One region of the Bacillus atrophaeus genome, then DNA from elsewhere that is predicted to be linked to it. Evidence: riboswitches for the same ligand, from Rfam matches in the RefSeq annotation. Region 1 holds a riboswitch; the other holds the start of a gene.

Region 1 (4,801 bases):
TTGCTTGTGGCTGTCATTGCTGACTTGGTTACTATGATTCTTCTCGCTGTTTTTGCTTCCTTGTATGGGAACGATAATGGAAACATGTGGCTCTTAATGATTTTGTTTGCAGCCGGAGTTGTGCTTTATTTCTTCGGGCGGATCTTTAAGCATCGTTCTTTCGTGGAGTCGATGTCAAAAGGAACGATCCAAATTGGTACACGTGCGATTTTCACGTTGATTATCGTCCTTGTCGCATTGTCTGAATCACTTGGAGCTGAAAATATTCTCGGCGCATTTTTAGCTGGTGTGCTTGTTTCTCTGCTTTCGCCGAACAAAGAGCTGGTGCAGCAGCTGGATTCCTTCGGCTACGGCTTTTTGATTCCGATTTTCTTCGTGATGGTCGGTGTTAAATTAGACATTTGGTCGCTTTTTCAGGACCCATTGATTTTAATCATGATTCCGCTTCTCTTAATCGCGCTGCTATTGAGCAAAATCCTTCCTGTCCTTTACTTGAAAAAATGGTATGACAACAGGACGGTATGGGCATCGGGCTTTTTATTGACGTCTACGCTTTCTCTTGTCATTGCGGCTGCGACGATTGGAGAACGCCTGCATATCATCAGCGCGAATATGTCAGGGGCGCTGACTTTGGTTGCTGTCATTGCAAGCATTATAACGCCTGTCGGCTTTAAGAAATTGTTTAAAAGAGAAGAGGAGCCGGAGGAGAAAAAGACCATTACGTTTATTGGCGCCAATCAGATGACGCTGCCGGTAACATTGGAATTACCTGAGGAAGAGTATGAAGTCAGGGTGGTCCACGTATATCAGGAAAATGCAGAAGAAAAGCTGTCAGACTCTGTTTTCAGCGTGGAAACCATTTCTGATTATGAGCGTGAAACCCTTGAGTCACATGGGATATTTGAGACGGATGTCCTCGTTGTGGCGACAGGTAATGAAGATGTAAATGCTGATATTGCTCTTTACGCCAAAGAAAAAGGAACGGAACGCGTCATCGCAAGCGTCGGCTCAGTTGAACATGAAGCTGAATTAAAGGAGGAAGGCATCAATACTTTTTCCATTTTGCTTTCCACTAAGACACTGCTGCGTGCGCTTATCGAGGCTCCTGGTGTTATGAAGTTGCTCACAAACCAGGAATCTTCGCTGTACCAAATTAATATGGAAAACAGCAAATACGATGGTGTAATTTTGCGTGAATTCCCTCTAACGGGAGATGTCATTTTTGTCAGGATTTTCAGAGGGGTGGACAGCATTGTTCCCCATGGAGATACAAGGCTTCAATCAGGTGACCGTCTGATCGTGACCGGATCACGTAAGTATGTGACGGAAATGAAAAGAACACTGGAAGGATAAACCTTGACCAAAAATGGATTCATGTTAATATAGAGGTGCAGTAAAAATTAAAATATAATTGTATGACCACTAGGGGTGCCCTTCAAAAGGGCTGAGATAAAAGTGAGACTTTTAGACCCTCATAACTTGAACAGGTTAAAACCTGCGTAGGGAAGTGGAGCGGTATTTGGGTTATTTTATCTATGCAAATTCCAAACCACTTTTCCTTTCGGGAAAGTGGTTTTTTTATTTTTCAGAATGGAGGAATGACATGATGAAGTTTTCGCAAGAGTGTCGTCAGGCAGCAGCAGAATGGAGGAATGACATGATGAAGTTTTCGCAAGAGTGTCGTCAGGCAGCAGCAGAATGGTGGGATGGAAGCTTTGTCCATCCGTTTGTGCAGGGAATTGGTGACGGAAGCCTCCCGATTGACCGGTTTAAATATTATGTTCTTCAAGACTCTTATTACTTAACGCATTTTGCAAAGGTCCAGTCGTTCGGTGCTGCATATGCCAAGGATCTTTTTACGACGGGGCGAATGGCAAGCCACGCGCAAGGCACATATGAATCGGAAATGGCGCTGCACCGAGAATTTACAGAGCTTTTGGAAATCAGTGAAAAAGAGCGTGAGGAGTTTAAGCCGTCTCCTACTGCGTATTCTTATACCTCCCATATGTACCGTTCGGTGATGAGCGGGAACTTTGCGGAAATTTTGGCTGCTCTTTTGCCATGCTATTGGCTTTATTATGAAGTGGGCGAGAGGCTGCTTGAATGTGATCCGGGTCATCCGATTTATGAAAAATGGATAAATACCTATGGCGGCGACTGGTTTAAACAGCAGGTGGAAGAACAGATTAACAGATTAGATGAATTAGCGGAAAGCAGCACGGAGGAAGTCCGCGCCAAAATGAAAGAGAATTTTGTCATTTCCAGCTATTACGAGTACCAATTTTGGGGAATGGCCTACCGAAAAGAAGGCTGGTCGAACAGCGCCGCAAAAGAGGTGGAGAAACTTGGAGCTGCACGCGATAACTGATAATTGCCAGCGTGTTGAACATCTCGCGGCTTCGATCATTGCCGTTAAAGATGAGGTTGATTTCATTCATATCAGAGAACGGTCAAAATCGGCCGATGATATCCTGAAGCTGCTTGAGCTTATTTATCAAGGTGGTGTTGAGAAGCAAAAGCTGATTGTGAATGATCGGGTGGATATTGCGCTCTTTGCCAATATTCATCGTGTTCAGCTGCCGGGCCATAGTTTTTCGGCAAAACGGGTGAGAGCGAGGTTTCCTCATCTTCATATCGGACGGTCTGTTCATTCGCTTGAAGAAGCCGTTCAAGCAGAACGTGATGATGCGGATTACGTGCTGTTCGGGCATGTGTTTGAAACGGAATGCAAACAAGGTTTAGAAGGCAGGGGTGTGCAACTCTTGACAGAAATAAAACAAACGCTTGCGATACCGGTGATTGCATTAGGAGGTATAACGCCCTCTAGGATACCCGAAGTGAGACAAGCCGATCCCGCGGGGATTGCTGTCATGTCCGGAATATTTTCAGCGCCGGATCCTTTGGAAGCCTCCAGAAGCTATTCCCGCAAGCTAAAGGAGAACAAGTATGAAAAGGCACTATGATACAGTCATCATCGGCGGCGGGATCATTGGTTCAGCCATCGCTTATCATTTGTCAAAAGAAAAGCAAAAAACGGCTTTGTTTGAGAGCGGAACAATCGGCGGAAAAACAACGAGCGCAGCTGCGGGAATGCTTGGAGCTCACGCCGAGTGCGAGGCGCGGGATGCGTTTTTTGATTTTGCCATGTACAGCCAGCGTTTATATCAGGCGCTTGAAGCCGAGCTGAATGAACGGTCAGGCATTGATATCAGACGGCACAACGGCGGAATGTATAAGCTGGCGTTTTCAGAAGAAGACGTCGCTCGTTTACGGCAGATGGACGATTTAGACTCCGTAAGCTGGCATACAAAAGAAGAAGTGCTGGAGAATGAGCCGTATACGTCAAAAGAGATTGCCGGAGCCAGCCTGATTAAAGCTGATGTTCATGTTGAGCCTTTTTACGTATGCAAGGCTTACGCCAAAGCGGCAAGGCTTTCAGGCACTGAGTTGTATGAACACACATCCGTTACGGAAATAAAACGGGACGGAGATGCCGTCTGCATCACAACGACGGCCGGTGAAGTTTATGCGGATTATGTTGTCGTGGCGAGCGGGGTATGGAGCGGGCAGTTTTTTAAGCAGCTCGGTCTGAACCAAGCGTTTTTCCCTGTTAAGGGAGAGTGCCTTTCTGTCTGGAATGACGATTTTCCGCTTACGAAAACACTTTATCATGACCATTGCTATATCGTTCCGAGAAAAAGCGGCAGATTGGTCGTCGGGGCGACAATGAAACCGGGAGATTGGAGTGATAAGCCGGAACTTGGCGGACTTGAATCCGTTATGCAGAAAGCAAAAACAATGCTGCCGGCCATCCAATATATGAAGGTAGACCGTTTTTGGGCTGGGCTGCGGCCGGGAACTGGAGACGGCAAACCTTATATCGGCAGGCACCCGGAGGATAGCAGGATTCTATTTGCCGCAGGCCACTTCAGAAACGGAATTTTGCTGGCTCCGGCTACTGGTGAAGTAATTTGCGATTTGGTCATGGACAGAAAGGTCAATCAAAAATGGATAGACGCGTTTAGTATTGATCGCAAGGAGGCGGTTCAGGCATGATGCTTCAGCTGAATGGAAAACAAGTGGAATGGGACAAGGACACCGGCACTATCCAAGATTTACTCGCGTCCTACCAGCTTGAAAATAAAATTGTCATTGTGGAGAGAAATAAAGAAATCATTGATAAAGAGAACTATCGGCATATTAATCTCTGTGATCGGGATGTTATAGAAATTGTCCATTTTGTAGGAGGCGGATGAGAAATGCTAACAATTGGCGGAAAGCAATTTTCTTCAAGATTACTATTGGGAACAGGGAAATATCCAACATTTGAAATCCAAAAGGAAGCGGTACACGTTTCTGCGTCTGATATTTTAACTTTTGCTGTCAGGAGAATGAATATTTTTGAAGCGTCCCAGCCGAATTTTCTGGAACAGCTTGATTTATCCAAATATACACTGCTTCCAAACACAGCGGGAGCAAGTACCGCGGAAGAAGCGGTCAGAATTGCAAGACTTGCGAAAGCATCAGGTCTTTGCGACATGATTAAAGTGGAAGTAATCGGGTGCAGCCGTTCCTTGCTGCCGGATCCGGTTGAGACTTTAAAAGCGTCTGAACAGCTTTTGGAAGAGGGATTCATCGTTCTGCCTTATACGTCTGATGATGTCGTCTTGGCCAGAAAGCTTGAAGAGCTTGGCGTTCATGCCATTATGCCGGGTGCTTCACCGATAGGGTCAGGCCAGGGAATCGTTAATCCTTTGAATCTGTCATTTATCATTGAACAGGCTAAGGTGCCGGTCATTGT
Region 2 (4,801 bases), 290 kb from region 1:
TGTTCATCCAAGGGTGGAGATTGACGTGAAACGAATCATAGTCTGATTTATCGATGCCGCCTTCAATATCTAAATCAGTCATGAGAAATACTTTTGTCTTGCCGATAGTAACGGGTGTATCAAGCGGCAGCCGGCAGCTGAATGAAAAAACTTTTTCTTCCCCGGCACCTATCATAAATTCATTTGCCACCCGATGGGAGGTCACAGTTTTATATTTTGTCTCTGCTTTATCATCTTCTTGAATGTTATACTTTGTTTTAACAATGACTTCAATATGACGGATTTGCTGTTCAATACTTCCGCCTTTGACACGGACAGTGCCTCTTACCATTTCTCCGGGACTATAATTTGACTTATGTAAAATCGTATCCACTTTTGCTGCTCCGATTCCTGCGCTTGCAGCCAGTTTCTTAAAAAATGACATGTGTTTAAGGCTCCTTTTCTTATCATATGGAAAGACATTTATTATACGGTCTGTATATCTGTGGGGATTCATTTATTTTAAATGAAGGAGATGTTGCTTTGTGAAACAAATTATAGCTATGGGCGGAGGCGGCTTTTCGATGGAGCCGGATCATCTGCTACTTGATCAATATCTTTTGGAGCAAACAAAAAAATCTGCACCGCGGGTATGTTTTTTGCCGACTGCGAGCGGTGATTCCGAAAGCTATATTCAGCGGTTTTATCATGCATTTCAAAAGCTTGAGTGTATGCCGGACCATTTATCCTTGTTTAAACCGCCTTCAACAGATCTGGCTTCATTTATATGTGAACAGGATATTGTATACGTCGGCGGCGGAAATACCCGGAATTTACTTGTGCTTTGGAAAGAATGGGGATTAGATCATATATTGCGTGAGGCGTGGGAGAGAGGCGTTATTTTATCAGGATTAAGCGCCGGAGCCATTTGCTGGTTTAAAGAGGGCGTGACGGACTCGATGAATGGCCCGTTAACAGGCCTGAATGGCTTAGGGTTTTTACAAGGGAGTTTTTGTCCTCATTATGATGGAGAGAAGGAGAGGAGACCGGCGTTTCACAGGCTTATTTCAGAAAAGTCTTTGAGCGAAGGCTATGCAGCGGATGATGGAGCGGCCTTGCACTTTATAGGAGATCAACTGTTTCAGGTTGTGAGTTCAAGAGCTGGCGCACAGGCATATCGGGTGACAGTGCATGAGAATGAAATAACTGAAATTTCATTGCCGGTTCATCACTTAAGTTGAATTAGCTGAATATTTTCTACATTTCTCTTTCTTCGATTCTGTATTTATGATAAGATGAAAGCGAAATCAATAGTTACTGGGGGTGCCCGTCTGACGGGCTGAGAGAGAAGTGTTTGCTTCTTAACCCTTTGGACCTGATCTGGTTCGTACCAGCGTGGGGAAGTAGAGGAATTGTTTTTATTATTGTTTTTTTGGGCAATAATATATTTCTTTATGACTGACTGCCAAACCGGGTTCTTACATATGAGCGCGGTTTTTTTGTGCTGGTGCTAAAGCTTGGTTGGTCCTTTCAAACTTATAGAGGGGGAAGGATTATTCATGCAAAACAATTCAGTACAGCAAGCTAACATTTCCATTATGTCGAGTTTTTCCGGAAGCAAAAAAGTATATGTGGAGGGTTCTTCACCGGACATCCAAGTGCCGATGAGAGAAATCGGCTTGAGTCCGACCACTGGATCGTTCGGCGAGGAAGAAAATGCGCCGGTTCGTGTATATGATACGAGCGGCCCTTATACTGATCCTAATCAACAGATTAATATTCATGACGGCTTGCAGCCACTGCGCCATGAGTGGATTTCAGTGCGTGGTGATGTGGAAGAATATGAGGGACGAGCCATTAAACCGGAAGACAACGGCTATAAAAAAGCAAATCAAAATGAAAGCTATCCAGGATTAAAACGAAATCCGCTTCGGGCTAAAACGGGAAAAAATGTGACTCAAATGCATTATGCGAAAAAAGGCATCATTACACCGGAAATGGAGTTTATCGCGATTCGTGAGCATGTGTCTCCGGAATTTGTGAGAGATGAAGTGGCAAGTGGACGTGCGATCATTCCTTCCAATGTGAATCACCCTGAAAGCGAGCCGATGATTATCGGGCGGAATTTCCATGTGAAAATCAATGCGAACATCGGGAATTCTGCGGTCACTTCGTCAATTGAAGAAGAAGTCGAAAAGATGACATGGGCGATTCGCTGGGGAGCGGATACGATGATGGATCTTTCTACCGGGAAGGATATTCACACGACTCGTGAATGGATCATCCGCAATTGCCCGGTGCCGGTGGGAACAGTGCCGATTTACCAGGCCCTTGAAAAGGTGAATGGGGTTGCTGAGGATTTAACGTGGGAAGTGTATCGCGATACATTGATTGAACAGGCGGAACAAGGTGTTGATTACTTTACCATTCATGCGGGAGTCTTGCTTCGATATGTGCCTTTAACCGCAAAGCGTACAACGGGTATAGTATCACGCGGAGGGGCAATTATGGCGCAATGGTGTCTGGCCCATCATCAAGAAAGTTTCTTATACACTCATTTTGAAGAGATTTGTGAAATTATGAAGGCTTACGATATTGCTTTCTCCCTCGGTGACGGTCTGCGTCCTGGTTCGATTGCGGATGCGAATGATGAAGCGCAGTTTGCGGAGCTGGAGACGCTTGGAGAACTGACGCAAATTGCGTGGAAGCATGATGTACAGGTGATGATTGAAGGGCCTGGCCATGTGCCGATGCATAAAATCAAAGAGAACGTCGATAAACAAATGGAAATCTGTAAAGAAGCGCCTTTTTACACGTTAGGACCGCTGACGACGGATATTGCACCGGGCTATGACCACATTACATCAGCCATCGGAGCGGCGATGATCGGCTGGTACGGGACTGCGATGCTGTGCTATGTCACGCCGAAAGAGCATTTGGGGCTGCCAAATCGCGATGATGTGAGAGAAGGGGTAATTACTTATAAAATTGCAGCTCATGCGGCTGATCTTGCAAAAGGGCATCCGGGAGCACAAATGCGCGATGACGCCCTTTCAAAAGCGCGCTTTGAATTCCGCTGGCGTGATCAGTTTAACCTTTCCCTCGATCCTGAAAGGGCGATTGAATATCATGATGAAACATTGCCTGCGGAAGGAGCAAAGACGGCTCATTTCTGTTCGATGTGCGGACCGAAGTTTTGCAGTATGAGAATTTCACAGGATATTCGGGATTATGCGAAGGAAAATAATCTTAATGAATCTGAAGCTATAGATGAAGGATTAAAAGAAAAGGCAAAAGAGTTCGTAGAGACGGGAAGCAATTTATATCAATAAAAGGCGGCAGATGAAGATGGAGTTTTAAGCATCTTCATCTGTTTTTTTATTGTGTCCGAACCATAAATGGTAAGCGTAGCCGGACCCCTTTGATGAAATGATTGGCCATAAGGTTTGTATTTAAGGTGCCGCTGTCTCAAATTATAGTTGACAGGTAGGTATAGTGTGAATTAAGATGATGAATAAATATTTCCATATGCAAGCTGATCGGATCACCGAAGGCCCTTATCTTTTGTCATAGATAAGGGCCTTTTTGTATCTGATAAGCGGGCATGCGTGGAATCGGGAGGAGTTTGTCATGGGAGTTAAAAAATATGTGCCGGCAGGGCGGAAAAAACCGAAAAAACGAAAAAAATATAAGAAACAAACGTTAAGTTTGGAGTTGCTTATTGAAAAAAACAAATGGGAGATTCTGAATAATGAACATCAGATGGAGGAGATTTATATGAAAATTGATGAAAAACATGCAGGAACCAGATAAGTGTCTTTTATTTTGAGGCAAATGCATTTTTCAATTCAAACCGTTAAATGAGAATATCTTTTGAATGAAAAAAAACCGCTGATCACGTTGTCAGCGGTTTTTTGTAAGGTCAAACTTCTTTCTTAATCGGCAGGCCGAGCCCTTTCGCAACCCGGTTTCCGTATTCAGGATCCGCTTTGTAGAAATGCTCGATTTGACGCAATTTGATTTCTTCTTTTTCTACCGGCTTCATGGCATCAACGATGTTTTGGACAAGGCGTGTACGCTCGTCTTCGTTCATTAAGCGATAAAGATCGCCGGCTTGAGTATAGTGGTCGTTATGATCGTAGCCGACGCTGTCAGCCACCCCGGATACCGGATATGCGGCTTGTTTATCTTCAGGTGATTCAGTCGGTCCGCCGAAACTATTAGGCTCGTAATATACGGAACCGCCGCCGTTATTGTCAAAGCGCATTTGGCCGTCACGCTGATAGTTTTTCACTTCATTGCGAGGACGGTTAATTGGCAAGGATTGATGGTTCGCGCCCACACGATAGCGATGCGCATCATGATATGCAAACAGACGGCCTTGGAGCATTTTATCAGGTGATACATCGACACCCGGCACCAATGTTCCTGGAGAGAATGTCGCCTGTTCTACTTCAGCAAAGTAATTTTCAGGATTTCTGTCAAGAACCATGCGTCCAACTTCGATCAGCGGATAGTCTTTTTGAGACCATACTTTTGTGACATCAAATGGATCGAAGCGATACGTATTTGCATCTTCTAAAGGCATGATTTGCACATATAATTTCCATGCGGGGAAATCACCGTTTTCAATCGCGTTGAACAAATCTTCTGTATGATAATCCGGATTTTCACCAGCGATTTTTGCAGCTGTTTTTACATCAAGGTTTTTCACGCCTTGTTCTGTTTTAAAGTGATATTTGATCCATACGCCTTCGCCTTCGGCATTTGTCCATTTGAATGTATGGCTTCCAAAACCGTGCATGTGGCGCAGTGTAGCTGG

The links. Region 1 has a riboswitch for thiamine pyrophosphate ahead of tenA (thiaminase II). Riboswitches for the same ligand answer to the same signal wherever they lie in the genome.
Region 2: another riboswitch for thiamine pyrophosphate. It lies ahead of thiC (phosphomethylpyrimidine synthase ThiC); the one in region 1 lies ahead of tenA (thiaminase II).

What each region holds. Positions count from the first base shown of each region.
Region 1 is NZ_CP154443.1:2,605,276-2,610,076, forward strand. It holds gene AAHT65_RS13125 (monovalent cation:proton antiporter family protein) at 1-1,353, shown strand, start outside; TPP riboswitch at 1,415-1,523, shown strand; gene tenA (thiaminase II) at 1,661-2,368, shown strand; gene tenI (thiazole tautomerase TenI) at 2,346-2,963, shown strand; gene thiO (glycine oxidase ThiO) at 2,947-4,056, shown strand; gene thiS (sulfur carrier protein ThiS) at 4,056-4,256, shown strand; gene thiG (thiazole synthase) at 4,260-4,801, shown strand, end outside.
Region 2 is NZ_CP154443.1:2,310,889-2,315,689, forward strand. It holds gene AAHT65_RS11650 (sporulation protein) at 1-424, opposite strand, end outside; gene AAHT65_RS11655 (Type 1 glutamine amidotransferase-like domain-containing protein) at 525-1,220, shown strand; TPP riboswitch at 1,289-1,398, shown strand; gene thiC (phosphomethylpyrimidine synthase ThiC) at 1,539-3,311, shown strand; gene AAHT65_RS11665 (FbpB family small basic protein) at 3,610-3,792, shown strand; gene katA (catalase KatA) at 3,902-4,801, opposite strand, start outside.